One region of the Roseivirga sp. BDSF3-8 genome, then DNA from elsewhere that is predicted to be linked to it. Evidence: riboswitches for the same ligand, from Rfam matches in the RefSeq annotation. Region 1 holds a riboswitch; the other holds the start of a gene.
The links. A riboswitch is a leader RNA that binds a small molecule or an ion and turns the genes downstream of it on or off. The one in region 1 is predicted to bind thiamine pyrophosphate.
Positions count from the first base shown of each region.

Region 2: another riboswitch for thiamine pyrophosphate. It lies ahead of AB9P05_RS21430 (class I SAM-dependent methyltransferase); the one in region 1 lies ahead of AB9P05_RS06795 (ABC transporter substrate-binding protein).

Region 1 is NZ_JBGNFV010000001.1:1,692,364-1,708,765, reverse strand. Features, by position in the region: gene gltB (glutamate synthase large subunit) at 1-158, shown strand, start outside; gene AB9P05_RS06850 (glutamate synthase subunit beta) at 158-1,615, shown strand; gene tnpA (IS200/IS605 family transposase) at 2,010-2,471, opposite strand; gene AB9P05_RS06840 (NAD-dependent epimerase/dehydratase family protein) at 3,433-4,380, opposite strand; gene AB9P05_RS06835 (hypothetical protein) at 4,482-4,727, shown strand; gene kbl (glycine C-acetyltransferase) at 4,732-5,928, shown strand; gene AB9P05_RS06825 (AsmA-like C-terminal region-containing protein) at 5,987-8,440, opposite strand; gene AB9P05_RS06820 (zinc-dependent peptidase) at 8,696-9,484, shown strand; gene AB9P05_RS06815 (co-chaperone GroES) at 9,546-9,923, shown strand; gene AB9P05_RS06810 (rhodanese-like domain-containing protein) at 9,925-10,245, opposite strand; gene pnuC (nicotinamide riboside transporter PnuC) at 10,287-10,904, shown strand; gene AB9P05_RS06800 (AAA family ATPase) at 10,901-11,410, shown strand; TPP riboswitch at 11,436-11,551, shown strand; gene AB9P05_RS06795 (ABC transporter substrate-binding protein) at 11,607-12,539, shown strand; TPP riboswitch at 12,558-12,665, shown strand; gene AB9P05_RS06790 (TonB-dependent receptor) at 12,716-15,136, shown strand; gene AB9P05_RS06785 (DUF6687 family protein) at 15,136-16,203, shown strand; gene AB9P05_RS06780 (hypothetical protein) at 16,214-16,402, shown strand, end outside.
Region 2 is NZ_JBGNFV010000001.1:5,234,492-5,250,893, reverse strand. Features, by position in the region: gene AB9P05_RS21440 (LamG-like jellyroll fold domain-containing protein) at 1-3,196, opposite strand, end outside; gene AB9P05_RS21435 (hypothetical protein) at 6,162-6,506, shown strand; TPP riboswitch at 6,749-6,845, shown strand; gene AB9P05_RS21430 (class I SAM-dependent methyltransferase) at 6,914-7,636, shown strand; gene AB9P05_RS21425 (AIR synthase family protein) at 7,638-8,696, shown strand; gene AB9P05_RS21420 (thiamine phosphate synthase) at 8,693-9,334, shown strand; gene AB9P05_RS21415 (Trm112 family protein) at 9,331-9,633, shown strand; gene AB9P05_RS21410 (hypothetical protein) at 10,014-10,553, opposite strand; gene AB9P05_RS21405 (hypothetical protein) at 10,715-11,023, opposite strand; gene AB9P05_RS21400 (Crp/Fnr family transcriptional regulator) at 11,189-11,746, opposite strand; gene AB9P05_RS21395 (flavin monoamine oxidase family protein) at 12,227-13,879, shown strand; gene AB9P05_RS21390 (hypothetical protein) at 14,633-15,238, shown strand; gene AB9P05_RS21385 (hypothetical protein) at 15,222-16,223, opposite strand.

The DNA of each region.
Region 1 (16,402 bases):
ACCTCATCAGAGAACATAAAATGCACACAGAAAGCACGCGGGCAGAGGAGCTCCTGGCAAACTGGACCCAAGAGGTACGCCACTTCGTCAAAGTAATCCCCCATGAGTATAAAGCAATAATAGAACAGAGCAAAGACAACGTAAAAATGGCAGTGTAATGAGTAAAGACGGATTTTTAACCTACGACAGAGAATTGCCACAGGCACGCCAGCCTAAGCAGCGAACCGCCGACTTTAAAGAGATATACCAGCCTTTTCCAGAAGAAAAGACCCGGCAGCAGGCTGCACGATGCATGGATTGCGGCGTACCCTTCTGCCACAGCGGATGCCCCCTCGGCAATATCATCCCTGAGTTTAATGAAGCAGTTCATGAAGAGCGCTGGGGCGAAGCTGCCGCCATCCTGCTGTCCACCAATAACTTTCCCGAGTTTACAGGCCGCATATGCCCCGCCCCCTGCGAGGCATCCTGCGTATTAGGTATCAATAAGCCTCCCGTAGCCATAGAGCATATAGAGAAAACCATTGCCGAGAAAGCCTTCGCCATGGGCCTCGCCGGTTCCGGGGCTCCCCGTACACGCACCGGTAAAAAAGTAGCCGTCATCGGTAGTGGCCCCGCCGGCCTGGCAGCCGCTGCACAGTTAAATAAAGCAGGCCACTGGGTCACCGTCTTCGAGAGAGATGACCGCCCCGGTGGACTCCTAAGGTACGGTATCCCCGATTTTAAACTGGAAAAGTGGGTTGTCGATCGTCGCATCAGCCTCATGCAACAGGAAGGGATCAGGTTTCGGACCGGCACACACGTAGGCATAAACCTCCAGCCCGCAGAGCTGCTCGAAAACTTCGATGCCATAGTGCTCGGCACCGGAGCCACCAAACCCCGTGACCTCCCCATTCCCGGAAGAGAGCTTAGCGGCGTTCATTTTGCCATGGATTTCCTTACCCCTCAGAACAAGCTTATCGCCGGAGACAATCAGGCAGGCATCAGCTACATTTCCGCTAAAGATAAAGACGTCATTGTCATAGGCGGTGGTGATACCGGCGCCGATTGCATTGGCACCTCACACAGACAGGGCGCTTCATACGTTGCCCAGTTAGAGATCATGCCCAAACCAGCAGCCCACAGAGGTGACCAAGACCCCTGGCCCCTCTGGCCCATGACCCTCCGTACATCCAGCAGCCATGAAGAAGGCGGCAGCAGAGCATGGAGCATTACCACCCGCTCCTTCATCGGCAATGAACACGGCAAGCTCACCGGCGCCGTTGTAGCCGACCTCGAGTGGTACACCGAAGATGGTAAGCGTAAATTCAGAGAAGTACCCGGCTCCGAGCGAACAATCCCCTGCGATCTTGCCCTCCTCGCCATCGGATTCACCTGCGGTGAACCCACCCTGCCTCAGCAATTGGACCTGGAACTGGATGAACGCGGGAATATCAAAACCCAGCGCTACCAGACCAATATTCCCAAAGTATTTGCCGCCGGTGATGTCCACCGTGGCCAGTCCCTCGTCGTTTGGGCCATATCCGAAGGCCGCGAAGCCGCCTGGGAAGTAGACACCTTCCTCACAGGCAGTTCTTCCCTCGAGCGAAAAGATGACTCCTATATGATCATGAGATAAGTTCTTTAAAATACTCCGCCTGATAATAATACCCCCTTGGTGTGGCATAGCCGTCAAGCTAAGCACCTTCCCCTCCTGTGGTAATAGGAGAGGTCCGGCTTCCGGTGGTCCGGCACACCGGTGGTTCGGCACACCGGTGGTACATGCAGCAAATGGCAAGAGAGTAATCATTTCAGTATACTACTACTTTTAACCTGATGCCGGCGTGAGGAAGTATTCGTAGCCTCCTAAAGCCAGCGCACCAAGGATTAACAAGGGATGTCCCTGATCGCTGGTGTCTTCAGGCCAAAAGCTGTATTGAGGCTTAACCCCGGAGGGGTGCCGCCTTTGTAGCTAAAAAACCATTGGTAATATTGAGTCCCATAGGGACTCAGCCCTGCACCCAGGCCCCTTATTAATCTACCCTATCAAAAAGGTAATCCGGATTATATTCTATATTAAATTTGTCCAACAGCTGGATGTACTCCTCCCGGAACGTCCTTTTCGCATGATGTTGAGGCTGGTTTCTGATATATTTTGCCACTGTATCGATCTGGCTACGGCTATAGCTAAACGCCCCATAACCTGACTGCCAGGCAAATTTTTGGTCGTAAATCCTTTTTTCATTTATCCATTTAGAGGTATTTGACTTAATTTTCTGGACCAATGAAGAAATAGATTGGTCGGGATTGTGTCCGATAAGAAGATGGCAGTGATCAGGCATACAGTAAATTGAAATGAGCTTACTGCCGCTTGAATGAACGATTCCTGTCATGTATTTCTGTACCTCTTCTCTTTTCCCCTCAACAATAATACTTTTGCGGCCTTTTACAGCGAAGACAATATGTATATAGAGCTGCGTATAAGTGTTTGGCATTGCATAGCTGTTTTATAAACTGCGAATGTAATGCCCTTTACAATTTCACGCCAGGATTTGTAAGATACGCCGTCCCGCTGGGACTTAATAAAGCCAAAAACGATGTGATATCTACAAACACATCGACCCTCCGGGTCTTGTGGAACGATCGTTATTATTATGGCCGGGGCATATTTCACTTCGATAAAACCCCATAGGGGTGATATATTTGTAGCTAATAAAGCTACAGTCCACAAGTTCCATAGGAACGACATGTCTGCAACGCTTCCGATCGGTTTGCCCATTGTCACAGAGATGTTGCAGGAAACATGTTGTCCCGCTGGTACTATAAAGTCCGTATAATAAAAACTCTATAGACATGGCAGCCCTCCGGGCTTTTAAAAAGTGTCTTTGAGCCGGACTGGTCTGATACCTAGCGAATCCCGTTAGAGGTGCCGTCTTTGTAGCTCATTAGGATATCAGTTAATCCTAAGCCCCGTAGGGACGAAGCTCAACATCCATATTTCAAGGGAAGACGATAGACAAAAGAGGACACTCAAACGAGGAGCCTCTTTTTGATAAATTGCTTTTAATAACAATTTGCATTATCTACCGAATAGATCTTTTTCCCTGCCGGACAAAGTCCATTATCTCCTTTGCCTTTATAGGCTTTTCATTTCGATAAGACCTGGTTCCGATTTTTGTAAAAATAATTTCACTATTCCCCCGCTTGGCTGCCGCAATGACATTTTAGAATAGAGGCACTTTTATTTCCATAGGTTAACTATGTTAATTGAGAGAAAGAACCTTTAAGCTAAACCCCGGAGGGGTGCAGCCTTTGTAGCCCAATAATCCATCGGTAATATTGAGTCCCATCGGGACGCAGCCCTGCAGAGAGCTTTATTACCAGACCAACCACACCCGAAAACAAAAAAACCTCCCGGCAGGGGAGGCTTTGATAAATTTTATTCAATAACGAGAATTAACCGGCAGGTAAATTCTTCCCGAGCTGCAAAATCATCTCCTCCGACATTCTATCCAGGTCATACGCCGGCTTCCAGTCCCAGTCCGCCGCCGCCCGGCTGCTGTCGATACTGTTTGGCCAGCTATCCGCTATGCCCTGCAGCCGCGGCTGCAGATCATATCCCATCACAAAATCAGGGATATACTTACGGATACTTTTGGCAATTTCATCCGGCGTAAAGCTAAAGGCCGAAAGATTATAACTGGACCGTACCGAAATGCGGTCCGGGTCAGCCTCCATCAGCTCAATAGTAGCACGGATTGCATCATCCATATACATCATCGGCAGGCACGTATTACTCTTCAGCGGGCACAAGAACTCCTCACCTCTCACCGCCTTATGGTATATATCCACTGCATAATCCGTAGTGCCCCCTCCCGGGAGTGCCTTGTAGCCAATCAGGCCCGGATAGCGCAGGCTGCGTACATCCACCCCGAATTTCTTATGAAAATATTCACACCAGCGTTCACCAGCCAGCTTACTGATTCCATACACCGTATCCGGATCCATAATGCAGTTTTGCGGCGTATCCGTGGCAGGCGTGTGGCTACCAAATGCCGCGATAGAGCTGGGCCAGTATACCTTACTTAGTTTAAGGTCCCGGGCCATTTCCAGCACATCCAGCAGCGTCTGCATGTTTAGCTTCCATGCCCCCATCGGGTTTCTTTCTCCTGTAGCAGAAAGAGTGGCTACCAGTTGGTACACCTGGGTTACCTTATTAGAGCGGATAGCCTCTTCCACCCCTTTCGTGTCCGTGGCATCAAGCTTGATAAAGCGACCCCGGTCCGTTTCAGGTTCACGGATGTCCGAGGCAATCACCCGGTCTTCCCCGTGCTGCTTCCGCAGCGCGTCTACAAGGTCCGAGCCCACCTGGCCAGAAGCGCCTATTACTAGGAGAGTTTGCATGTTGCTTATTCGTTTTTTGGGTGTGCGAAATTATAAATAATCCTCATCATCCGAAACAACCCCTCTTTGTACCAGTACTCAAATGTGTATATTTGCCTGCCATGAGTGAAGAGTTCGTCACATACCTGACTAAAAAGCGCATTGATGCGGAAGTTTTTTTTCGTGAAGAGCCTCATGTAGCCGCTGAGTGGGAGCGTCTGTTTATGCAAATGCACCCCGACAGCTTTACCGCCCAGAAACTCTTTCTCATTAATGGCATACGCAGGCAGTTTCCCCTTTCCGAAGAATCCGGAGAGAAACCTGCTGCCACTAAAAAAAGCATAACTCCCAAGATTAAACGATCCTGACGATATGTTCGATACCTTAAGACCCAAACTGCAAAAAGAGCTGGCCGAGATTAAAGAAGCCGGTCTTTATAAAGACGAGCGGATTATCACCACCGAGCAAGGCGCCGTAATCAAAACCACTGCCGGCCGTGAGGTAATCAACTTTTGCGCAAACAACTACCTTGGACTTTCCAGTCACCCCAAAACCCTGGAAGCAGCCCAGAAAACCCTTCAAACCCATGGCTATGGCATGTCATCCGTACGCTTTATTTGCGGCACCCAGGACATCCATAAAGAACTCGAAGAAAAGATCAGTAAGTTTCTTGGCACTGAAGACACCATCCTGTACGCAGCCTGCTTCGATGCCAATGGCGGCGTATTCGAGCCCATCCTCGGCCCCGAAGATGCCATTATCTCCGATACCCTAAACCACGCCTCTATCATAGACGGCGTCCGCCTCTGCAAAGCCAAACGCTTCCGTTACGTCCATAATGATATGGCCGACCTTGAAGCCAAGCTTAAGGAAGCCGACCAAGCCGGTGCTGAAAATAAAATCATCGTAACAGATGGCGTTTTCAGTATGGATGGCACCATTGCCCAGCTAGATAAGATCGTCGAGCTTGCTGAAAAATATAAGGCCCTCGTCATGACCGACGAGTGTCACTCCACCGGTTTTATGGGTAAGACCGGCCGCGGCGTGCACGAACACTGTGGTGTAATGGGTAAGATAGACGTAATCACCGGTACCCTCGGCAAAGCCCTTGGTGGTGCCAGTGGCGGATTCACCAGCGGGCGTAAAGAGATTATCGATATACTGCGCCAGCGCAGCCGCCCCTACCTTTTCTCCAATACCCTCGCACCTGCCATTACCGGCGCGTCCATCGCCGTGCTCGATATGCTGAGCGAGACTACCGAACTTCGGGATAAGCTCGAAGAGAATACCCTCTACTTCCGGGAGAAAATGACCGAGGCAGGCTTCGACATCAAGCCCGGTGTGCACCCTATTGTCCCCGTTATGCTCTATGATGCCAAGCTTTCCCAGGAGTTTGCAGAAAAGCTGCTTGAGAGAGGTATTTACGTAATAGGCTTCTACTATCCCGTCGTACCTAAAGGTCAGGCACGTATCCGTGTGCAGATCAGTGCCGTACACGACCGCCAGCACCTCGATAAAGCCATCAACGCCTTCAAAGAAGTAGGCGCCGAGCTTGGTGTGCTCAAGTAATTAGTCAGAAATCAAGTATACATGAAGCTGCCTCAGACACGGGGCAGCTTTTATTTTTTTATTGATCGTCCCATTCGAAGAACTCTTCCTCCTCCAGCTCTACAGACTCCTTTTCCCGTCCCTTATTTTTAAAGGCCGCTTTCAGTTCCTCACCCTCACGGCGGATATCCTTCTTGATCTTCTCCTCCACCGCTTCCGTATCATACCCTATCCGGTAGTCGCTCGTCGTACCCCGTATAAACAAAAACAGGTGGCTGCCCCGCTGCTCATTCGCTACCGTTTGCCTGTATTGCTGCCTTCTCCCTCCCAGTATCCGGCGCAGCGGCACCTTTACATGGTAGTCTATATGCTGATCAAATGTATGTGTGCCGTCTATCGTTAGCGTAGATACATTAGACCTCACCTCCATACTCGGTATGTGGATCGTCTGATTATTAATAAAAATATCGTTTTCTATATCGCTGAATCGCAGATTTGAAAGACTCTCTTCCTCTACAAAGGCCGAGAGGCGCTGCATAGGCTCAAAGTCATTCAGCTCCCCATTACGGATACGCGCCCGCACCTGCGACTCAAAGGCCTGCTGGTTAAAATGCAGCTCACTATCAAACACCATATGAGACAAAGCCGTCGCATATAACTGGCCCTTCAGGTTTTTATCCACCAGCCAGTCCTGGTTAAAGTTTTCAAAAATGTAGAAGATGCTGTCAATATCTATCCTGTCAAACCGTGCATCCGTATCCACCACCACATACTGCGGCCGGCGAGCGTCCACCGTCCCGTTCAGCCTCATAGTACCTCCGGCCGCCTTCACCTGTCCGTTCGTCAGTGTCGCCCGGCTATTTCTCACCCGCAGGCCACCCTTTATCTGCTGGCCATGAAAGCGCCTTACCTTCAGGTTGCCCACCTCACAGTTAATGTCCAGGTCCAGCTTTGGCGATATCTCAAAATGATACTTAGGCTTATCAGATGCCTGATAGTCATCCTGCACCAAGTGCCCCGAGAGCAGCTCGTTCAGGTCCAGCATGTCAGACACCATGTCCGCCTCTATTCGTAGCGACTGGTTATCAAATAGCAGGAACGAGATGATATTCTTAAAAAAGCCATTCAGCTCAAAATTACTACTGCCTATGCCCCCCGTAAAGTCACTGACCGCTATGTCATGTTTATTGAAAAGAAAGTGTCCCGTAAATTTCTCAAAAGGCAATTCACTTCCCTCCAGCCTGAAGCCCACATCCTTTAGGCGCACGTCCCCCGATAGCTTCACCCTGTTCACCCGCTGTATCTCCTCCATATCCGCCAGACGTCCGTCAAAGTCCACGTCAAGCCGCACATCCCCTTTTGCGTGATGCATCCGTTTAGGCTTAAACGTATTGACAAGCTGCCCCGCATCAAATAGCCCCTCAAGGTGACACTTCAGGTAGTAATCATCCAGATTGCTAAGCTCCATCCAACCACTAAAAGGCTCATTATCCACCGTGCCCTTCAGAGGGTTTATTTTCAGTACGCTGGATTTATTATTGCGTCCCGCCCCATTAGTAAAGTGGCCCTCAAAGGCCATATTTTCTATCCTCTTACTGTATTCCGGGTGAAAAAGAGATGTGTTTTCCGCAGAGAAGTCCACATTTACCTTTGGTGTCTTCCCACCAGACATATCCCCCTCAATAAGCGCCACAAACTTTACGTTTCCCTCACTCTCATAAGCCTTTAGCTGCTCATAAGTCCTTTGAGGAAGAAGGGAAAACAATGCCTTTAATGTACTATTAGTCGCCTCAGCCCTGATGTTTATCAGATCAAGAGAACCCCACTCGTACGTGCCGTTTACCGTAAACATCGCATCATTCACCTGGATGTCCGAGGGCAGGATCTGCAGGTGCTTCAGGCTGTCTTCATAGACCAGGTTCGCCGTCAGACGAAGAGGTTTTTCAATAAAAAATGTGTCCTGGTCCACCCCGATACCCGAACAAAGCCAGTGCCCGTTCGTCGCTATCCTGTATTCAGATCCGTTAATGTCAAGTTCAGCCGCCGCCTGCTCGGCAAAAAGACGATGATTTTGCCCACCGGCGGGATCAAGATAAGTCACTGATATACGGTCCAGGCCTATATCACTCAGCCGGAATGCACCTCCCGATGCACCCCCCTCTGTTTTTTTAAAGATCAGATAATTCTCCGTACCGTCCGGAGCCCGGTGCAGGTATACCTCACCCTCCTTCAGCATTACCTGATCGATCACCATCTCCCCCTGAATAAGCTTCCAGAGATTCAGCAGGCCATAGATCCGGTCTACCTTAGCCAGCGGCTTTTCCGTTCTCGGGTCTGCACCCTGTATCAGTACATCTTCAAGCGTTAGGCTTACTTCGGGAAATCTGTCAAAAAGGGAAAGGCTGATTTTTTTAACCTCGACAGGGGAGGAGAGGCTCTTATTCGCTTCCCTGATAAAATAAGCTACCACCTTGTCCTGGTTGTACCAGACAAGCGTTGCCGCTACACCCACTATCATAAACAGGGCAAGCACCGTCCAGAGAATAATCCGCTTAAGCTTTTTCAGAGAAGGAAGAGTGTTTAAATATCACTTGTCTTACTAATAAACGGCCTAAAATGTTCTTCAATTGTGGCCGTTATTGGCAATTTACGCAAAAAATAAGGCCTGTTTTCCATTCTGTAAGAAATCAGGGTGAATTCTTCCTCACCAAAGCCTGCCATTCAAAAGTATATAGCTGGTATACTATTCATGAGTGACTTATTTTTGCATGAACCTGAAACCCCCTGCATGAAGTTCCTCCTCATTTCAGCTGCTGTACTTTTCGGAGCATACAAGCTCTATTACAGCCTCAGACCACGTCATACTGCTCCGGCCGTTTTTCCTCTAAAGCCCGAGTATAAGCGAATATTAGCAGAAAGCTTCCCCTACTACCAAAAGCTACCCTCCCGGCTCAAGGGAAAGTTTGAAAGGAGAGTAATGAGCTTTATACTCCGCAAAAGATTTATCTCCCGCAGCAAACAGATACCCGTCGTAACCTCCGAAATGAAAGTCCTGATTGCTGCTTCGGCTGTGCAGCTTACCTTTGGCCTGCCATACGTCGAACTCATCCATTTTTATAAAATTCTGATTTATAGTAACGACTACTACAGCCATATCAGCAGAAGGTACCATAAAGGAGAAACCAACCCTATGCATGGCATCATTGTATTTAGCTGGAATAATTTCTCACACGGCCTGTTTCCTCATGATGGCATAAACCTGGGATTGCATGAAATGGCACATGCACTCCGGCTTGAGAACAGCATACGTAACGGTGAGCATAACTTTCTTGACAGCAGGGCCCTGAGCCACTGGGAGAAGCTTGCTGCTAAGAAAATAGCAGTCATTCAGCAGGGAGACAACAGGTTTCTCAGGGATTATGGCGGAGTTAACCAGGAAGAGTTCTTTGCCGTTTCTGTTGAGGCCTTTTTTGAAGTGCCCGACGCCTTCCTCTCCAACCTGCCCGAACTTTACCATGCCATGGTAAAGTTACTTAAGCAAGACCCCCTCAATCTTGAAAACCTATATCTGAAATAGCCCCCTATACCCTCTTGAAACCGGTATCCATAATTACTTATCTTTGCCTTTTTGTCTGAATATGGAAATTACAGGAGATAATAAACTTAAGAAAATAGTCGTCATAGGCGATAGAGTACTAATCCGGCCTAAGAAAGACTCAGAGAAAACCGATAGTGGCCTGTTTTTGCCCCCCGGTGTGCAGGAAAGAGAGCGTGTCAGAAGCGGCTATATTATGAAAACCGGCCCCGGTTACCCACTGCCGGCCCTCACCGAAGACGAACCGTGGAAGGAAAAAGACGAAACCGTAAAATATATTCCGCTACAGGTTAAGGAAGGAGACCACGCCCTCTTTTTACAGAAAGACGCCATAGAGGTAGTATACGAAGGAGAAAAGTATTTTATCGTACCCCAGGCCTCTATACTCATGCTTGAGCGTCACGAAGACCTGTTCGATTAAGCTAATACAGAGGCATTTCTTTATCCACTGCCCTCGCCCACGCATCAATACCTCCGTCCAGGTTATATAAGTTGTCAAAACCCCCGTTTTCCTCCAGATACATGATGCAATGGGCGCTGCGGATACCATGGTGGCAATATACCACCACCGGACAGCCCGTTTTGATTTGTGCCGCAGCCTTAGGTATTTTGTGCATTGGTATCCAGTCCGCATCAGGCAGGCGACATATGTCCCACTCATCCTGTTCCCGGACATCGATGAGTTGTACATCCTCATTTTTCTCTAGCCAGTCGTGCAGGGTCAGGGGGTCTATGCGTTTCATCCGTAAGAATTCTGCCTTTTAGGTAAGTTAGTTTTTTTAAAATGAATTTTGAAGCTATTTCCCAAGCTATTGCAAAAGCAGCCTCTGCCATGACCTGGGTAGAAGCCGTTGCCGTCGTTCTCGGGCTGTTGTACCTTATCCTCGCCTCCAGAGAAAGTCTCTGGTGCTGGCCAGCCGCACTTCTTAGCGTCTGTCTCTATATATACATATGCCTTAATGCAAAACTCTATAGTGAGACCGGCCTGCAGTTCTTCTATTTAGCCATGGCCATATATGGGTGGTATTCATGGAAAAATGGCAGTCAGTCCCGGAATGAAGAGTTGCCAATCACCGTCTGGCCCCTACGCTACCACATAGTGATTATTCTGGCAGGTTCACTTATTACCATTCTGGCAGGGTACATTATGGATAACCAAACAGATGCCGCTCTGCCCTATATGGATGCATTTACCACCGTGTTCAGTGTCATCACCACCATTATGGTCACCAGGAAAGTACTCGAAAACTGGCTTTACTGGATTATAATCGATGGGGTAGGGGTGTACATGTATTTCCAGCGGGAACTGTTTCTTACCTCCCTGCTCTTCCTCATCTATGTAGGGATAGTCATCTACGGCTATTTCGATTGGCAAAAAAGAATGCAGACTGCCACCGCATGATCAAAGTTGTCATTACAGGTCCCGAGTCTTCAGGTAAGACCACTCTGGCCAGTTCATTAGCTCACCATTACCAGGTACCACTCGTTCCGGAGTATAGCAGGCAATACCTCTCCCGTATTTCCGGTCCATATACTGAAGAAGATTTGCTGGTTATAGCCAAAGGCCAGGTGTTTAATGAAAAGCAAAAAGCCTCCCTTTGCCCCGGTCTTCTTATTTGCGACACTGATATTACCGTCATCTCTATCTGGAGCTTGGAAAAATTTCGCCGCATAGCTCCTTCCCTTGCCGACCTGGAAGTTAGCACCACCTACCACCTCACCTTCTTGTGCCGACCCGATATACCCTGGGAGCCGGATCCCTTACGGGAAAATCCCCATGACCGGGACCGTCTTTTCATCCTTTACAAGCAGAGACTCAAAGAGCTCAGGAGGCCATTCACAATTTTGGAAGGTAGCGAGGCAGAGCGGCTTCATACCGCTCTAAACATCATAGATAATTTGATTTAACCCTGCTTCCTACATACCTTTGCCGAATAATTCAGGGGTGTCCGCGTCTGCGGGCTGAGATTATACCCATTGATTGCCTTCTAAGGCAGTCAGGAACCTGATCCGGGTAATGCCGGCGTAGGGAGTTAACTCTTTTCAGTTCGCCATCCGGCACGTCTCGGTCGCGTTCACCCCACATGCCATAAATGACTATACTATGGATACTGTCAGGGTAGCGCTGGACTGGACACCGAATACCATACATTCAGGCTTATTCTTAGCTAAGCATAAAGGCTATTACAAGGCTGAGGGACTTGAGGTGAATCTGGTTTCTCCTTCAGCAGATGAATATGCTCTTACTCCCGCTAAAAAACTGGCCCTGGGTCAGGCCGATGTAGCCATTGCCCCCTCAGAGTCCGTAATCAGTTACTTTATCCATTCCGAATACGAAAAGCTGGTAGCCATTGCTGCCATTCTTCAGCAGGATGTCAGTGCCATCGTTACCCTCAGTGTTAGTGGCATCGATAGTCCTGCCCAGCTTGATAATAAAGTTTATGCAAGCTACAATGCCCGCTATGAAGGGCTGATACTCAAAGAAATGATCCGTAATGCCGGTGGCAAAGGGGAGGTGAAGGAAATTACCCCTCCCAAACTCGGCATTTGGGATACCCTGATCACCGGAGAAGCCGATGCCACCTGGGTGTTTATGCCCTGGGAAGGCCTCAAAGCCGAACGTCGCGGAGTTAGCCTCCACCCCTTTCGTATGGACGATTACCAGGTGCCCTATGGCTATTCACCTGTTTTACTGGCTTCTTACTCTGCCCTTAGCAGGGACAAAGAAAAGCTTTCACGCTTTATTCGTGCTACCGCAAAGGGATATATAGAGGCAGCTTCCAATCCTGAAGAGGCTGTGGACAGCCTGCAGCAACTTTCAAATCATCCATCCTTGCAGGACAGAGATTTTCTACTTGAAAGCCAGCGTAGGATATCCTCCTATTATTTAAATGAAAAAGGCCGCTTTGGCATCATGGAAGAACAGAGGTGGGAGCGATTTATCGATTTCCTTTTTGAGAAAGGCATGCTGGAAGAGCAGGCCTACGCTACCATGAAAAAAGAAACCTTATATACAAACGAACTACTGGAGGGCTGAAACAACCTTCCGGTAGGGACATTCTCGGGGGTGCCCGGTACGGGCTGAGAGAATACCCATTGTCCTTAACACGGACAAACACCTGATCCGGGTAATTCCGGCGTAGGGAATGAGAAACGGCAGAGTACTCCCCACTCCTGCCATTGTCGTACTTCATTTTATACTAAACTATGCAAATGTGCATTCGAACGAAGGCTGCTTCAGCCTTGACACTTCTATTTTTAATAGTTGCCACTGTGCCTTTATTGGCACAGAAAGGTAGCTTTAAGGTTACCGGCCGTGTGCTTGATGCCGGCGATAACCAGGGTCTTCCCGGTGCCACACTGGTGATTCCTGAAACAGGTCGCGGACTAGTCACCGCTGCCGATGGTAGCTTCTCTTTTAGTCTGCCCGCAGGACAGTATACACTGGAAGTCCGCTTTATCGGGTACCAAACCGTTACCCGTAGCCTTACTCCTGGTAAAGCGCAGGATCTTACCATCACCTTGCAGGAGTCAGATATCCTTACCGATGAGGTAGTCATTACCGGCGTAAGGGCATCAGCCAAAACCCCCGTTACCTATACCGAGGTAAGCCGGGAAGAACTGGACAAGCAAAACCTTGGGCAAGACATTCCCTACCTGGTGAATCTTGAGCCTAGCGTGGTCGTTACCTCTGATGCCGGGGCCGGAGTAGGCTATACAGGCATCAGGATTCGGGGTAGTGACCCAACCCGGATCAACGTCACAATAAATGGTATTCCCCTCAATGATGCCGAGTCACAGGGTGTATTCTGGGTAAACATGCCCGATTTTGCCAGCTCCGTAGAGAACGTACAGATTCAGCGTGGAGTAGGTACTTCCACCAACGGCGCAGGAGCCTTCGGAGCCACTGTTGACCTCAATACCCTGGACCTTAATCGCCAGGCCTATGCCGAACTACAGAACGGCTTTGGTAGCTTTAATACCTGGCGGCACACCGTAAAGGCAGGTACAGGCCTGCTCAACGACCGCTTTGCCGTAGATGCCAGGCTCTCAAAGATCACTTCAGATGGCTACATAGACAGAGCCTCTTCCGATCTGCAGAGCTATTACCTCTCAGGAGGCTATTATGGTGAGAAAAGCCTTGTGAAACTTAACGTATTCAGTGGCAAGGAAAAAACCTACCAGGCCTGGTACGGAGTACCCGAGTCCCTCGTTGAGTCAGATCCTACCTTTAACTTTGCAGGTACGGACAATTTTCAGCGTGAAGATCCTTATGATAATGAGACAGATAACTATCAGCAGGATCACTATCAACTCATCTATTCCTACGAGGCCAATCCAGAACTCAGCTTTAATGCCGCACTCCATTACACCTACGGACGTGGCTACTACGAGCAGTTTAAGGTCAGCGACGATCTAGCCGATTATGGGCTCGATTACCCGGTGATCGGTGATTCTATCATTACCAACTCAGACCTCATCAGGCGTCGCTGGCTTGATAATGACTTCTACGGAGGAATTTTCTCTGCTGACTACCGGCCAACTGAAGCCCTGCAGTTTATTGTAGGCGGCGGATGGAACCGTTATGACGGCGACCACTTTGGTGAGATTATTTGGTCGCAGTTTGCCGCCGGCAGTGAGATCAGAGACCGTTATTATGATAATAATGCCGTCAAGGAAGATTTCAATGTTTATGGTAAAATGTACTACGAGTTCACCCCTGGTCTCAATGCTTTTATTGATCTCCAGTATCGTAGCGTAGACTATTCCTTCCTTGGCTTTGATAATAACCTCAACAACGTTCAGCAAAATGACCAGTTGAACTTCTTTAATCCCAAAGCCGGTGTCACCTACCTTTGGGATGACAGAAACCGTGCCTATGTCAGCTTTGGTATCGCTCACCGCGAGCCAAACAGGGATGACTACACACAGAGCACCCCCGACAGCAGGCCACGTGCTGAACAATTGCGCAACCTGGAGCTTGGCTACCAATACCGTGACGACAGGCTCATGTTCAATGCCAACTATTACCTGATGGATTACAAAGACCAGCTTGTACTTACCGGAGAGGTGAATGATGTGGGCGCCTATATTCGTACCAATATCGCCGACAGCTACAGGACAGGAATAGAACTGCAGGCAGGCTACCTGATACTGCCCAACCTTCAATTGAATGCCAATGCCACATTCAGCCGTAATGTCATCGATAGCTTCACCGAGTTTATCGATAATTATGACGAAGGAGGCCAGGAAGCATCCGAATATAGCGAAACAGCCATAGCCCTTTCACCAAACGTGATTGCCGGTTCCCAGCTTACCTATTACCCACTTGCAGGCCTGGAGCTTAGCCTCCTCAGCAAGTACGTAGGCAAACAATACCTCGATAATACAGAAACGGAAGCCCGTTCTATTGACGCCTACTTTGTGAACGATCTGAGAATTCGTTATTCCATCAAGCCTAAGTGGATGGAAGAAATATCCTTCTCCCTGCTCATCAATAACATACTTGATGAGCAGTATGTATCCAACGGATACACCTACGGCTACATAACAGGGGGGCAGACCATCTACGAAGAATACTATTACCCACAGGCAGGTACGAACTTTTTGTTCGGTACCACCTTTAGGTTCTGATGAGTAAGCGGTTTATACCCTTTTATGACATACGTAAATACGACCGGGTATTGGTAGTCGACAGCTACCACCCGGCCGCATTTACCCTCTCTCACTGGCGTGGTGCCCCCATCCACCCCGGTATTCACGATGATACCAGCACCGGCATCGTCCTTAATGCCCTCAAAGCAGGTATCCCCCAATTAGACTACCCCCATATCACCAATAATCACTTCGATATAGATGGATTTTTGGGCGTGTGGGCCCTCTTTAATCCAAGCCTTGCCCTTCAATATGAGGAAGTGCTAAGGCAAATGGCCCGCCTTGGCGATTTCCGGGAATTATATCCCGCTGCACCACAGGCAGACATTTCCCTGAAGCTGGTCTGCTGGATCAATACAGTAGAAAAAAGGAAATTCTACGGACCCTTTGAGGCCCCTGAGCACCAGGACAAAGAAGCCATTCTCTGTGTGCCTAAATACACCTATTTCCTGCAGCACTTCCGTGACGTCCTGTTAAATACAGAGCATTACATCAGTGATTATCACCAGGAATACCAGCGGGTAATTGCCGATATGCAAATGATTCGTTCACAATCCAGTAATTGTAGTGATTATCCGGAGCTCGGCCTGCGAATAGTTCAAACCCCTCAGCCGATACATTATTATGCTTTATTTCACGAATCTATACCCTACTCCATTATTGTGAGTATATATGATGAGGGCAGATACGAACTGGAATATAAGTATATAACCTGGGTTGATACCGGAAGGAATACCTACCCCCGTCTTAAGTTAAGCCCTCTGGCGCAAAGGCTTTCATGCCTGGAGCCGCACGGGAAAACCTGGCGGGCAGATAGCATTTTTGACACAGGGCCGATTCTCAGAGTTAATGCAGGAAAGCTGAGTAAAGCACAGCGCTTTGATCATCCCTACAGGCGTGTTATAGCACCTTCCGATATTCCCAAAGACGTATTTATTAAAGAAGTAACAGGTTATTTCTCCCGTTACCTTAGTGGTCTCCCTAAAAAAGACCTCTGGACCTGGAAGGAAATGCGGGAAATAAACGATAGCTTATCTTTGAGCTGAATTCATCGTTATGTCCAGTCACCATTTCGTAAGGGAAGATCAGGAGCCCGCACTGCTTGTCTATGACTTTCACATCACCAGTGACCATTATCTGCTTGGTCAGCTTTTAGAATGGAGCCCCCATGTATTTGCGGATGTTCCGGTGGCCGAACGGCTGCTAAAAGCTGGTTTTAAAGTCGATACCATCCTTTACAATACC
Region 2 (16,402 bases), 3.5 Mb from region 1:
CTGTAGTAAGTGGCGAGCCTTTTATAATAATCTTATTGAGCTGACTGTCTGCAAATTTAAAATAGGGTTTGCCACTGGGGGTAAGGCCCAGGCGCCAGCTTTTCTCATTGTCTGTAGCGCCCCATTTTGAGGCAATGATCTGCTCTTTTACAAATTCATCGGGTTTGACCCAGGCTTCTACCGAATACTGGTGGTCACTGTGTAGTGATTTGCTGTCTGGTATTTCGCCATAGGTGCCATCCTGTAAGCGAAGAGCATAGCCTGAGCGGTAGTTGGCAGCCAGGTGGAGCCATGTCTTGCTTCCTTTGGCTACAGGCAGGGGCCGGGCGGAGGTTACGAACACCTCATTACTACCAATATCACTATTCCTGTAGGTCAGAAATGCCTTATTGTCCGCGGTAAGGCCTGTTGCATATTGTACATTCTCAGAATATATATTATTATATAAAATAAACTCTGCCCGGCCCGGATCACTTAAGCTTTGCACCCAATGCTCTATACAGAATTCCTCCTTAAAGGCCAGACGGGTGTCTGGTGTCAGGTTAACGTAGTCTATTGAAGTTCCTGAAAACCCGAGGTAACTGCTTGCAGGTTCATTAATCCATGTACTGTCTACACCAGGCCGGTAGTTAGTAACGACGGAACCGATAGTGTCCGGTACCACCTGGGCTATCTCTTCTTTATCCCTGTTTAGTTCGGTAGCGTGGTAGAGGATTGATCCTGAAGCAGGGTCTGCTACATTCAGGTTAAACGCAGCAATTGCATTACCACTTTTACATACTCGCCTGACGTTGTTTTCGTAATCATAGATTACTTTATCAGCACTATTTACATCTCCTGCGGTAGCGGCTGATACGGCCAGCCCATTGATGATTTTAACCAGATTTTCTACGTTGGCCGGTACCTTTGAGAAAGTCTCTGTCAGTGTTATATCTCCTGATAGGGTGGGGAAGTTATTATAGTGAAAGGTAATAAGCAGGTACCGCTGGTTATCATTTTCATAGGTGGTGGTATCTTCTTGTATGGCTACCGTACATTCATTGCCTTTAACACCGGTAAGTAATGATGTAAATACAAGCTTAGGCAATATCCTGCCCTGGTATACAATACCGTTGTCAAACCTGCCGGTGGTATCCGACCCGGCCGTGCCGGAATTGTCCCAGTAGAGAACCGCCTGGGAGCGCTGCAGGGAGGTGTCAAAATGAGACACACCCATCTTATTATCGTTTCTGTTATAATAAAGGCGTACCAGGCCATCACCACTATCCAGCAGGGTAGGGTTATAAGACAACTGCGGATAATGCGTATCTTTACTGCTTAGCAGGCAGCTTCTCGCGCTCAACAGGCGATTATCTACATATTGTACAGGCATATTAATGCGGGAGGGCAATATAGACGATACCCATTGGGCCCCTTCAATAGTTGCCATTCCTAACCTGCCGGAATCAGAAGATATTATGTATGATTGCACCTGGGCTTCGCTGTTTTCCCAGAGGTTCCTGCCTTCTTCAAATGACTCACATATAAGTAACCTGGACAGGTATTGATCTGACTGGTCAACTTTCTCGTCCTGTAGCCCGGATAAATGAGATGTTAATAAACTGTCTGAGCCCGTCCAAACCCTGAACTCACTGCATAGTCCCTGTAGTCCGGCGGGGCCTCCGCATAAGCTATTACCCAATTGAAAATTAAACCAACTGAGAGAAGAGTTGATAGTGATTGGGGAGGTGTTATCCGAAAGGTATACCTGTCCTCCCTGACTGGTGATCAGTGAAACAGGGTTACTATTATCCGGATCCAGTATTACCGTGATATGTTGCCAGCAATCCGGCGTGATAGATGGTGCGTTAGGAAAGCCATGCGTGACCCACTCACCGCCCGACAGGGATTTCAGAAATAACCGGCCATAATTGTCGTACGCCAGGTAGATTGAATCTTGCTCGTCACTCTGTGATAGCTGCGTGTTAACAGACCAAATGCATTTTTCCTTTTCAAAATCATCTGTAGACCAGCCCCTGGGCTTCACCCAAAGCTCTATGGTCATCCCTTCTGTACGGTAGCTGCCAGGAAACTGATATTGTGAGGAGTTGCCGGCAAAAGCATTAGCGCCGGAACCTGTCCATTTCACACTATCCTGGTTGCCATCAAACTCCACGGCAGTTCCATAAGCAGGCAGTCCATTCATTTGCATGTGATAGGGGCCATGCATCGACTGGTTTGCCGTTGTGTATTCGGCCATACCAGCCAGCAGGCCATCACCTCCCACTTCCAGGTCTATTATCCCGTAGCTGTTAGTATTGGCTTGCTGAATAGCCACCATCACATTGCCACCTCTTTTTACAGAGATAAGATTGCCTGTATTGTTCAGGATTTTTTCCTGTTCAAAATAGGGCTCGGCGGCCATAGTATAAATATCATCGTCTACTGTCAGGGATAAACTTGCCCCCAGCTTGTAGTAGCCCTCTGAAGTAATCTCATTAATAGAATAGCTGGCGAGGTGCCTGGTATCAAATAATACGGAGGTGGTGCGGGCAAGGGTAAAGACATTGATATCTGTACCTACAGAAGTAATGATATGCCATACACTGTCATAGTGGGTATTGACGGCAGGTACGTGTATCACGGAAAAGCGAAAGTTGGTGTTCTGAGCTTCCGTGTTTATTGATATTTCGGTAGTAGGCTCTACAAAGGGATCCCCATCAGGTCCGTAGGCACCGAATGAATCGAGTTGGGAAGCGGGCACATCAGGGTTGCCGCTACGTACATAGCGGATCTCGTTTACATTAACCAGGCGCCTGGCTGATGCATCGTAGATGAAACGGTCTGCCAGTATGGTGCCTCGCTGGCTTAGCCGGAAAAGGTAGATGTAGTTATTATCGGCAACTACAGAGAAGCTCTTGTTCTTAGAGAAGATCACAGAAGTATTGGGGTCGCCGTTTTTGTCCCTGCCCTCTATATCAAAAGCTCCCAGGCGGATGCCGAGGGGGTGCATCTTGTCAGGAAAGGTCAGCTTTCTGAAAGCAGTCCACTCTTCGCTGCTGTCTTTGGCAGAACCTCCTTCAGCTCTGTCCAGATAAGCGTAGTAGAATTCAGGGTGATCCTGCCCTGATGGCACCTTACTGCCAAAGGTAAAGGCCTTGTCTTTGTACCGGACACTGAGGATGAAATCCAGGTCGGCTGAATTGAATGAGTTCATTAGGGTGTCAATTAGTTTTTTTCTGATAAAAGGGTGGCGGGGGCGGGTGCTGGTACCTTCCCTCACCGGCGCAAAGCATGGTTGTAGGACAAGAATAAGGGGTTTATTGACACTTTTCGCCCCTTTGACACAGGAGTGCAAAGGATCGGGACAATGGTGCAAAGGATAGTTTATTTACACCTTTCCCCTTTGGGGAAGGAATAAGTTTAGACCAGCCTTATGCACCGCGCTATGTGTAAACTACCACCCCGTCTGCTCCAATATGGGCTTATTCCTCATAGCTCTTATTGAGCTATGAAGCTAGGTGTTCATCAATTCCTTCCCTTTGGGGAAGCTGGGCTGGCATACCAGTGGCCGCTTGCAGGAGGTAGCCGCTACCCAATAAGCTAATTGAAAGATAAATTTTCCGGCTCAAGCAAAGGATGCCAAGCGGACGGAAGGGGTCCTCCTGCGTCTGGCACTCAGCAAAGTGAAGCCACCATTCCCCTTTATTGGCGATTAGCATAGTGAGGCTATAGTAAGCACCGAAATAGTCCCCCTTCCGACCCACCATACCATTGAAAAGAGCTGATTTACATGTGAAGGGGGCAGGCGTAGAATGACGCTTATGGAAAGCAAACGCAGAGTCCGGGGGATGTAACCCAGCAGAAAAGGTTGAAGCTACCATACCTGAGGTACTGGTTACATTCTGCGATGTTGCACGCTGGGCTGTGCATTGCATGCCGCGCGTGGCACAAGCGAGACGCCTCTGCCAATGTCGCTTCTTCTCAATGCTCATCTTTGAGCCAAAAAGCCGGATTATAATCAATTCCTTCCCTTTGGGGAAGCTGGGCCGGCATTCCGGTGGCCGCTTATTCAATGTAGCGGCTCTATAATAAGCTAATTTGAAAGATAAATTTTCCGGCTTGTATAAAAGATGCCAAGCGGACGGAAGGGGTTCTCCTACGTCTGGCCCTCAGCAAATTGAATCCACCATTCCCCTTTATTGGCGATTAGCATAGTGAGGCTATAGTAAGCACCGAAATAGTCCCCCTTCCGACCCACCATACCATTGAAAAGAGCTGATTTACATGTGAAGGGGGCGGGCGTAGAATGACGCTTATGGAAAGCAAACGCAGAGTCCGGGGGATGTAACCCAGCAGAAAAGGTTAAAGCTACCATACATGAGGTATTGGTTACATTCTGCAAGGTTGCACGCTGGGGAGTGCATTGCATGCCGCGCGTGGCCCAAGCGCACCGCCTCTGCCAATGTCGCTTCTTCTCAATGCTCATCTTTGAGCCAAAAAGCCGGATTATAATCAATTCCTTCCCTTTGGGGAAGCTGGGCCGGCATTCCGGTGGCCGCTTATTCAATGTAGCCGCTACCCAATAAGCTAATTTGAAAGATAAATTTTCCGGCTTGTATAAAAGATGCCAAGCGGACGGAAGGGGTTCTCCTACGTCTGGCCCTCAGCAAATTGAATCCACCATTCCCCTTTATGGATCTTAGCATAGCTATAATAAGCACCGAAAAAGTCCCCCTTCCGACCCACCATACCATTGAAAAGAGCTGATTTACATGTGAAGGGGGCGGGCGTAGAATGACGCTTATGGAAAGCAAACGCAGAGTCCGGGGGATGTAACCCAGCAGAAAAGGTTAAAGCTACCATACATGAGGTATTGGTTACATTCTGCAAGGTTGCACGCTGGGGAGTGCATTGCATGCCGCGCGTGGCCCAAGCGCACCGCCTCTGCCAATGTCGCTTCTTCTCAATGCTCATCTTTGAGCCAAAAAGCCGGATTATAATCAATTCCTTCCCTTTGGGGAAGCTGGGCCGGCATTCCGGTGGCCGCTTATTCAATGTAGCGGCTAGATAAATAGCTAATTTGAAAGATAAATTTTCCGGTTCAAGCAAAGGATGACAAGCGGACGGAAGGGGTCCTCCTGCGTCTGGCACTCAGCAAATTGAATCCACCATTCCCCTTTATTGGAGTTTAGCACAGCTATAATAAGCACCGAAAAAGTCCCCCTTCCGACCCACCATACCATTGAAAAGAGCTGATTTACATGTGAAGGGGGCAGGCGTAGAATGACGCTTATGGAAAGCAAACGCAGAGTCCGGGGGATGTAACCCAGCAGAAAAGGTTGAACCTACCATACAGGAGGTACTGGTTACATTCTGCGATGTTGCACGCTGGGCTGTGCATTGCATGCCGCGCGTGGCACAAGCGAGACGCCTCTGCCAATGTCGCTTCTTCTCAATGCTCATCTTTGAGCCAAAAAGCCGGATTATAATCAATTCCTTCCCCTCGGGGGAAGTAATACGTTTAGACCGATCCTCGTGCACCGCACTGACACAAGCGCACCGTCAATGAGGCTTATGCTCTTAGATCATATTATGCAATGAAGCTAAGTGTTCATCAATTCCTTCCCTTTGGGGAAGCTGGGCCGGCATTCCGGTGGCCGCTTATTCAATGTAGCGGCTCTATAATAAGCTAATTTGAAAGATAAATTTTCCGGTTCAAGCAAAGGATGACAAGCGGACGGAAGGGGTCCTCCTGCGTCTGGCACTCAGCAAAGTAAATCCACCATTCCCCTTTATTGGAGCTTAGCCTGGCATCGCTAGAATAAGAGCCAAGTAAGTCCCCCTTCCGTCTGCGAAGGTAGGTTGGTCGTATTGTCTACAGTATATCTTCAAAATAACTGAAATATATACTGTCACTTTTATACCGCAGCCACCTTCCCCAAGTGGGAAGGAATAGATATAAGTCCAGCATTGTGGGGCGTGCAACGTATCGCGCTGATACAAGCGCGGCGCCTGCGTTAATGGGAGCAAATTATGCTAAAAAATCCTATCGAAATGAAAGTAGAAAAATAATTCTTACCCGTAGGTTAAAATGTCTTATATTTTATAAGGATATTAAATAATGAATTAATAGTACGGTTTTTTTATAATATACATTTACAATATAAATAACACTTAATATGAAAATCAATATACTGCTTTTCCTCTTTATTGCATGTCTATCTTGCTCTGAAAGCTCAGGAGACTTTGTTGGAGAATGGGAACCGATTAACCATCGGAATAAGTATGAACGAATAACTATAGAAAAAGCTGATGCAGACGAATTAAGGGCGGTATGTAAGGGTCGATCTAATAGCATGAATGTAATATTAGTGCCAGTAGATGATGATACGTATAATAGTAAAGAGAGTATCTTCGGAATGTATTTTACTTTGAAGTATAAGGATGGAGTACTAATTGATTATGCTTTAGGGCAGGAGTATAAAAAATCAAATAAACAACCATCCAAAATTTCTCCAAATTAATTTTTCTCCCCGCGTGAGGGATAGAGCCATTGTTGGAGCCCGTATTGGCCTTGAGCGCCTGCAGGCGACTTCCGATAGCCCGACCCGGCCGGTCGCCTATACGTGACGGTCGGGGCACGCCCAAAAACAAATTATGACAACATTCGGATACCCCAACCCCCAACCCACTCCCCCAACCCCCTGATAAATATGATTTTACCCTTGGGAATGCGGAATCATAAATGATTTGACTATGTTTGGGGTACATAAGCACGGGGTGCTCGCCGGTGAGGTGGGCTGAGATGATACCCGCAACCTGATTTGGATAATGCCAACGTAGGAATGCAATTTCAAGGTTCTATTTCCATAGAAGCTCTATTCTGGCAGGTATTCGGTCGGGGGGGCGCTTTTTTTATTTGAGGTGATATATGGAAGTAGACAAAATAAACTCGGGCCTGATCCCGCAAAGCCAGCCCAACTGGCAGGGGAGGCCGGAATGGTTCTTTAATCGTGAGCATACAGATACCTATGAGCTGTGGTACGAAGGCCGCTACAAGCGGGCGGAGGTATGGCAGAAGAAGGTAATGGAGCAACTGGTGTCAGGCGACGGGCGCATCAAAACGCTGCTGGAGTTTGGCTGCGGTACCACCCGCTTTACCCGCTGGTGGAAGGAGATAGGCATAGAGGCCACGGGCGGGGACATCTCTCCGCTGATGCTCTCGCAGGCGCTGCACCTGTTTGAGGGTGACCTCGTGATGGCCGACTCGCATCATATGCCGTTTAAGGACCACACCTTCGACGCGCTGGCGTTCATCACGACCTTTGAGTACTACAAAGACCCCGTGCAGGTCATACGGGAAGCGGCCAGGGTGGGCAAATACGGCATTGCTATGGGCATGATGAACCGTAACTCGCCCAAGGTGGTGCGCAGGAGAGTGCAGCAGCTTTTTGGCAAAAACCCCTTTTACGTAACCGCGACATTCTACACACCCGCTATGCTGAAGGACATTATAAAGGAGGCGCTGAAGGGCCGGGACTATAGCATTGAGTGGACGGCAACGGGCCTGCCAAAGTGGTTTCCCGTGCAGCAATGGAACGTGCCCGTGGGTGACTTTTTTGGCCTGTATGTGAAACTGAAAGACGTATACTGATATGAGCGATAGCAAACTGGGCAAGATCGAGCACCATTTATTCCAGCAGTTTATACAGGACAAGTGCGGTGCGCCACGCGGTGAGGTGATGGCAGGCCCGCAGTTCGGGGTAGATGTGTCGCTGGTAGACCTGGGCGGCGGCCGGGCGATGGCGCTTACCAGTGATCCGCTGTCGCTGATACCTTCGCTGGGGCTGGAGGAGTCGGCCTGGCTGTCCGTGCACCTGATGGCGAATGACATGGCCACTACCGGCTATGCGCCGCAGTTCGGCCAGTTTGTGCTGAACCTGCCTGCCACTTTTAGTAAAAGTGATTTTCATACCTACTGGGAGCATATCCATCGGATGTGCAAGGACATAGGCATGGCGATTACGGGCGGCCATACCGGCTTTATAGAGGGGCAGAACAGCACCATAGCCGGGGGCGGCACCTTCATAGCGATAGGGGAAAAGGACAGGATGCGGGTGTCTAAACATGCGCAGCCCGGCAATAGCCTGCTGGTGACCAAGCAGTGTGCCTTGTCTTCTTCGGCCATCCTGGCCATGAGCTTTCCTGAGACCGTGAAGGATAAAGCAGGAGCAGAGGTGTATGAGGAAGGCTGCCGGGCCTTTTACCGGACGTCTTCGCTGCCCGATGCGCTGGCGGCGGTAGGCGAGAACCATGAGCATGACGACATTACAGCGATGCACGATGTAACGGAAGGCGGCGTGCTGGGCGCTATTTACGAGCTGGCGACTGCCTCGGGCAATGGCGTAGCCGTGCACAATGAAAAGTTGCCGGTAGGAGAGGTGCAGCAGCAGATATGCCGGGTCTTTGACCTGGACCCGCGGTACTGCATCGGTGCCGGTGCTATGATCATTACCTGCAGGCAGGGGACTGCGCCTGCCGTGATTGAGCGACTGGCGGCAAAGGGTATCCTGTGTACCGAAGCAGGCACTATAACCGAAAAGGAGCAGGGCATAAAGCTGATAGAGGATGGCCGGGAAACGGACATGCTTTACTATGAAGAAGACCCGTACTGGGCGGCATTTTTCAACGCGCTGAAGGCAGGCTGGAAATGAGGGACCGAAGGACGACACTAGATAAGGGCGTGTACCTCGTGATAGACCCCTCGATGGAAGAAGCCCTTCTGATGGATAAGCTGCGGCTGATACTAAAAGAGAAGGTGGCGGCAGTGCAGGTATGGGATAACTTCCGTGAAGGGCAGGACATCCCGGGCCTGATAGACCGGCTGTGCGCCCTTTGCCACGCCCACGAGACACCGGTGCTGATCAATAACCGTTGGGAGCTGGGGCAGACTAGCGAGCTGGATGGCGTGCACTTTGATGAGATGCCGGAAGACCTGGAAAGGGTCAGGCAGTCTGCTGGCCGAAGGGTGATGCTGGGGATAACCGTTAACAATGACCTGGAGCTTATACGCCGGGCAGAGGCGGGGGGCATGGATTATATCTCCTTCTGCTCCATGTTTCCCAGTACGACGGCGACTAGCTGCGACCTGGTCCCGTTTGAGGTGGTGCGTAAGGCGAAGGAGATCTTCAGCGGCCCCATATTCCTCGCCGGAGGCATTCACCCCGAAAATATGCATAAACTGAATGAACTGGACTATGCAGGTGTGGCAGTCGTCTCCGGCATCATGAGCAGCGACCGGCCTGGTGAGGCGGTCAGAGCCTATCAACAACATATCAAACGAATACGATGAGACCTGAAACGATAAAAAAACTGTGCTGTCCATTCGATAAGGCAGACCTGGAACTGACTGAAGTGGTAAAGGATAGGGAGGGTAAGATACTGGAGGGCTTCTTCTGGTGTACCCAATGCAAGCGGATTTACCCGATAGTGAAGGGCATCCCTATCATGAACCCGGACGAGTACCGCGAGTTCAACCTGGAAAAGCCCATGCTCGACCGCTGGCAAAAGCACCTCACAGGAAAAAAGATCGAGAACTTCCGCCTGGTGGATGACGGTGGTGAGGGTAGGTTGGAGATTGGCACCGACTAAGTTCTTATTGGGAGCTATGCACGTTCCCGCTTAAGGAGCACAGCCATTGAGCTAAGCAGTAAAATTCCCCTCCTGCGCTAATAGGAGGGGGGAAATAAAAACGCGAAGGCGTGTTTTATTTCGGGGTGGTCCTTGCAGGATATCGGGAAAGATTAATATTTCGGGTAAAGCGGGAATTCTTAACAGACTACTATTTGGTTGTGTATACTCTTAGTTGCATGGCCAATCTCCCGCCTGGAAGGGCTTAACCTGCCCTCAATAAGCTTGCAGGCTAATGTAGTGGGGCATAGAGGCTCGTCTGGTAATGATTAAATCCCGGCCCTGTTAGCACAGGCAGGTAGTTCTCCTCTACACTCAATCCAACCCGTAATAAGGCCTGCTTACAAACGGATAGAACTTGAAACGAAGTATTTCCTATCCCGCTCATAGACCGAGAAGGTGAAGGTATCCAGGGTCTCTTTATTAACCACTTTTGCCCAAAACAGAGTGTAGTTAGGCTGGGTCTGTTTCAGGATAGTGTATTTGGTTTGATCGATGCGGTCTGTTATTGACCCGGTCTCCTGCATATCTATTTCCACCACAATGTATCGCCAGTAGGGGTGGAGGTTATCGCATGCATCAGGGGCTGGTTCTCTGAATTCATCCTCCTGCAGGACAGATCCGAAAAGATATGACCCGTCCTTTCTTTCATCCATATGGTAGTAGTCTAAGGTATCCCCGGTTCGTCGCCCGAATAGGATCACATCCTCACCCGGCATCCAGGCAAAGCCCTGTTCTACCAGGTCTTCACAGGTTACCTCCCGGTTGATCTCAAAAAGGCCGGTGCTGACCTCCTGTTTATGGTGACAGGACATAAGCATGAGAAAGACCAGGCAGGTAAATATGATGCCGATTGATTTTGGGTGGCTACTGATATTCATTTGATCAAGTATAGTAAGGATATAGCAGAATCAGTAATATAGGCTTTGCCAATGCCAGGGTTTCGGGGGATTTGACAAGGCAGCAGAAGCTGTCCTGCTGCCTAAAATGCAATGGAATAGTTGATACTTGGTGTCGGATTGATCTTAAGGCTATGTCCCTCTTATGCCAGTGCTATGACTCCCAGCCTGAAATTCAGCCCCTTCCAGACCATAAACCTCGCACCGACCTCCAGCGCCACCGCATTCTCATCCTTATAGTCCCTCGTGAGACCGCGCAGGTAGGAAGTGCCGGCATAGAGTGAGGAGGGTATCTCCTGCTTTCCGAAGGGCAAAAACCAATAGCTCACACCGGTCTTTAAAAATTCAGTAGTTTTGCCGCTGGTAAAGTTGGTCACATAATAACCTCCATGCACCGATACCTGGCCACGGTGATATTCCAGTCCGATCGAAGGGTTACGAAATGCATTCATGCTTAGCTGATTTTTAGGAAATCTATCCTGACCCAATGCTAAGTGGCCTACCAATAACAGTAAACCACAGATAATCTGCTTTTTCATTGACGTATTGTTTATGATAAAGCAAATATCATTTCTGCCGCACCGAATCTACCGGACATATGTCCTGAAAAACGGGGCTTATTTTTTGGCTCTCAGGCGGGTCAGGTGCCGGGGGGTCATGCCCAGCATAGAAGCAATGTATTGCAGCGGCACGGCCCGGAGGATTTCCGGTTCTTCCGCCACCAGCTTTTCGTATCGCTGTTCGGCCGTCAGGGTGATCAGGTCGAACTTACCCTTATCAATACAGCAAATCTGCCATTCCAATAGCGATATATAGAACCCTTTAAAAGCCTGGATCTTTTCTTTCAGGTGCTCTACATCTGATTTTTCGATGACCCACAGCACCGTATCCGACAGAGCCCGGATGTTTTCCCTGGCCGGCACCTCATTCAGATAACTCAGAAGGGACGCCACAAAGGAATGAGTAAGCGCGATATAGGTTGTCTTCTCCTCCCCGTTTGCAGCCAGGGAATAGTACTGTAACTGGCCCTTCTCCACAAATCCCAGCTCAAGCGATACCCGGCCTTCCTGCACAAAAAAGTTGCCTTTCTCTAACGTCCTTCTTTTAAAGAATCCGGCTATCCTCGCTGCATCTGGGGGTGAAAATCCGGCACCGGTAAAATACGTGTCAACCATGGTATTTTTACTTAATCTGCCTTAATATACCCAATAGGCAGATGGTAAATGCCTCTATTTAATAAAGCCCAAAAACTTTGCTTCATTCGGCACTCATATTTTCTACATACATGCCTTACCAGGGCCTAACTCAAGCAAAACTACTAACCTGTATCTCTGCCACCGGCGCCCCGGCGGCTGACGAAAAATTATGCGGCATCACTTCAAGAAAATGAACTCAGGAAAGACCATGCCTGATATTTAAGCCCATTGAGTGTATGGGAGAAGATACACAGGAGTTTGGGAAATTTGGTAAAGGTTGTCGCTAACCTTTCCGCAATAGTATCAAGTGAGAAAGCAAACGCATAGCATTCTTCGCTCCTCGTGTAAAATATCCAGCTTCCGCCTGTTATCCTTTCCGGGTTAATGCAATAAAGTTGTAAGTGGTTATAAATAAGCTGCTTATATAATTATTACTCCAACCATTAACCTATTCCTATCATGATAAATAACAACAAGATATTTCATGCGGTCCCCTCCGGCAAACCCTCCCTCCGTGCTGCCTATGAATTATGGTTAAAAAGCCAGACCGATGTAGGCAAAACCGCCCCCGAATCATTTAATGGCATCCCTCAGGGCGCTACCGTCGGTATTATTGGCGGTGGGATGGCGGGCCTGTATTCGGCCCTTATTCTCAAAAGCCGTGGGGTAAACTTTCATGTACTGGAAGCCAGCTCACGCCTGGGCGGGAGGGTGTACACCTACCGCTTTAACGAGAAGCCAAATCAATACTTTGAGGCCGGGGCCATGAGGCTGCCGGATATTCCTGAGCAAGAGCCGGTCTTTAACCTGATCGATTACCTGAATGAACGGGTCAGTCCTGATATGAAAATAGACAGGATACGCTATGTGCTGTATGATGATGACGGTAACAGGGTAAATGTGAACAGCACCCGGAACAGCGATGGCGGCATTATGTCTGTAAAATATGCCAATACTAACCCCGCTGAACTGGGTTTTATCCTTAAGCCGGAAGACCAGGGCAAAACAGCGACCGAACTGCTAAACGAGGTGATCCAGCCCTTTGTGGATATGCTGGAAAAGGATTTTGAGAAGGGCTTTCAGGCCATCATCCAGTACGACGATTATTCCTTTTACTCTTACCTGCAGATGGAAGCAGGCTGGTATAACGATAAGATCAACTACGTGGAGACGATGACCAGTCAGACGAACCAGTTTCAGAACAGCTTTACCGAACTAATCATCGAGAACATAGATTTCTCACAGGCAAACTGGTATAGCATAGCCAATGGCATGGACCGCCTGCCCAATGCCTGTGCCGAGGTGGTGGGCTATGATAATATTACCCTGGATGCTCCGGTGAATACGATCCAATATACTGATGATGGCCGGGTCAGAGTATTTTATGGATCGGACTATAAATACAAGACCTTTGACTATGTCATAGCCGCAGTACCCCCGGCCGTATTAAAGATGTTGGTGGTGCCCCAGTGGAGCTCTTCTAAAACCCAGGCCATTCGCTCGCTGCACTTCGAGCCTCTTTATAAAATAGGCATGCGGTTTAAGACACGTTTTTGGGAAAAGGTTAAAAACCCCTCTTTCGGCGGACAATCCATATCTGATTTGCCCAGCCGCTGGTTTGTGTACCCCTCGTATGGTTTCGGGGACGATGATGAGGGGGTGCTGCTACTTTACTCATGGATGACAGACGCTTACGTATGGTTGGCTTATTCGGAAGAAGAGCGGCAGCGTATTGCATTACGTGACCTGCAGGCGATGTACCCTGAGGTGAAATTATTTGATCAGTTCATAGAGTCATTTGACGTATCATGGTCGCAAAAGTGGGCTACCGGCGATGCCATGTTCTACCCCGGTCAGTTCAGAAACCTCTTTAATATAGCCCGGCAGCCCGAGGGCAGGGTATTCTTTGCCGGTGAACACCTTAGTGTTCATCACACCTGGATAGTAGGCGCATTGGATTCCGCACTGCTTGCCTGCGGTCAGCTTTTAGGGCAGCCACTATCACCGATCGTGCCTGAAGGTAAAGACGCCACCACTCATACCTACGACTACTCCGGCATACACCCATGCCAGCCGAAGATACAGAGGCCGGAGCGGGTAGCTGCCGAGTGATACAGGCACGCATATTTCCGTCCTGTACAGATAGGATAGGGGCTGTTTCAGCCACCCGGGCCCGTAAAGCAAGCTACCGCTGAGAACCGGCTTGGCTACCCCAATAAGGTCGCCCGCTGCACGGCGCCCGTTGCACGGCGCCCGTTGCACGGTGCCAATCATCAATTAAAATCCTGCCTCCCCACTATTTCAAGCGTCCGCTTGGAATAAATGGGGTGGCTTAAAAATACTGCTGTACCGTCCGGGGACCTGTGCCCTCACTAGCGTGGGTAGCTGATTACAAATGCCTTGTTTAGCTTTTCCGATTTGCATAATTCTAAATCTTCGGCGAGTCACATTTAGAAATAGGTGGAGTGATTGTGCGATCCGATGATGTAGAAAAGATGCTAAGTTATGTTAAAAGTGAAGATGAGTTTGATACTCCCTTTGGAATGATAGATGAGCCTGAAACTTCTGCTTATTCAAATCCATCAGAATGGCATTATTACTTAATCTGCCTCAATATACCTAATAGGCAGGTAGTAAATGCCTCTATTTAGTAAGGGCCAAAGACTTTGCTTCATTCGGCACTCATATTTTCTACACACATGGCTTACCGTAGTCTAACTCAAGCAAAACTACTGACCCGTATCCGGAAAGTCCGCCACAGGGTATAATTTTAAATCAATACGTAGCTATTTTAAAGAGTAAAGGTTAGTTTTTCTAAACCCCACTCACCATAGCGGGTCGATGTGCACAACTGGATAAAAAAATATGGCTTTAGACTTAATCATATATACTAGAGATACAAACGAGTCATTAATAGAGAAAATCGAAAAAAGATTTTCAGATTTTGGCATGAACCTGAAATTTCACCCTGATTTTAAATTTGATGAGGAGTCTGATACAGGATTTTGTCCTTTTAGATTAGAGATATTGAATCACCAATCAGGGCATTATGCCGATTTTAATAAACCATTATTGACTGGTTTTGAAATTTATTTCGACAGTTATGAATACCCTGAAGTTTCGATTAAGGATCAAAAGAAATCATTCTTTAGTAATTTATTCAGATCAAAAAATAAGCCTCAGCAACCTATTGAATATGTGGTTAATGAACAAATTGATGCACATCTAAAAAATTGCAACGAACAAATTACAATTAGTTGGCAAACAGGCCCTGAATTAAGAGTCTCATTGTTTTTCGCTACTTTCTTAGCTGAGCTAACAAATGGAATAATTCTCGACCCCAGATGTGATGATTATTTCCTTCCTGAGAGAGCAATTGATGTCTTTCCGGATGAAATCCTGGATTATGAAAGGTCATTTTCAAAAGAGGAATTTTCATCAAAGCTTCATGAATTTAAAGATTGGGTATAAACCTGTTTTTGGTAAAATAGGCATGCCGTAGTTTTGAACCAGTTGGACTCCTATACGGCTGGGCGGCATTCCGCAGGGCGGCTATCCGCAGGGCGGCTATCCGCTGGGCGGCATTCCACAGGGCGGCTATTTTGTAGAGACGCGATTCATCGCGTCTTGTCCCGTCTGGCCACAATTCAGGAGCCCTACCTGGCCTCACATAGTCTCCAGGTCCCACACAGCCCCTATCACTCCCCCGGAACGTCGTCTTTGTAGTCTCTTCTTGGCATCGTCTTCCTTGCCTTTGGCGTACTGTCTTGGTAACCCTATCACAAGCCCCATCGGCACCGAGACTTGGTAGCACGTAGGCACGCCGCTCCCGCCCCCCTCCGGCTTTATACATAGAAGCCGTCGATACCGATTCACCCTCATTGTCCCCTGCGTATATCAACTCCTCATAGACCGTCACATTTCCCGCCGCGTCTGCCGCTTCCGCCCGCACCCATACCCCATTCGTCATATCCAAATCAGTACCCAGTGCATAAGCATACACCTTATTAGCTATCAACACATGGCACTCACCGCTTTCCACTACCGTGCCCCTTCCATCCATCACCGTCACCCGTAGACAACAAATGCCAAAGTCATCAGACGCATACACCTCAAGCACCTCACCCGTTTTCCCCGTAAATCCCTCGGCCACCACCTTTTCTACCTCTGGTGCATACATATAGTCCCTCACCGCCAGATTCTGCCAGGAAATAAAACCTTCTGCCGCCGCCCTATACATCGCAAACAGCGCATCATTCTCCTTCACCCGCTTGCTATACGCCGTCGCCTCACCGAACCTCTTGTGATGCGCCTTTTGCTTCTCACTCCGGGGTTTCGATGATTTTGCCGGGCGGGCCGACACAATCGTCCTTCCTGCCCGCTGCCGGTACACAATCGCACCGCGTACCATCCCTCTGGCGCCTTCTATCCACGGGTTATTCTCTATGACAGCCATTATATTCGAGCCTTAAGTTTCCTGTTTATTTCTGTCAAAAGTAACCCCGCATACATTATCCCCGCTGTTCAGGTAAGGATATCCGCTTTTATCAAAAGCCTGTCAATCCCCTCACAAAACCGGTAAATAGAATATTCTTAATATCAGCCCCTTTCTTACCCCATGCCTATCCTGTGGGT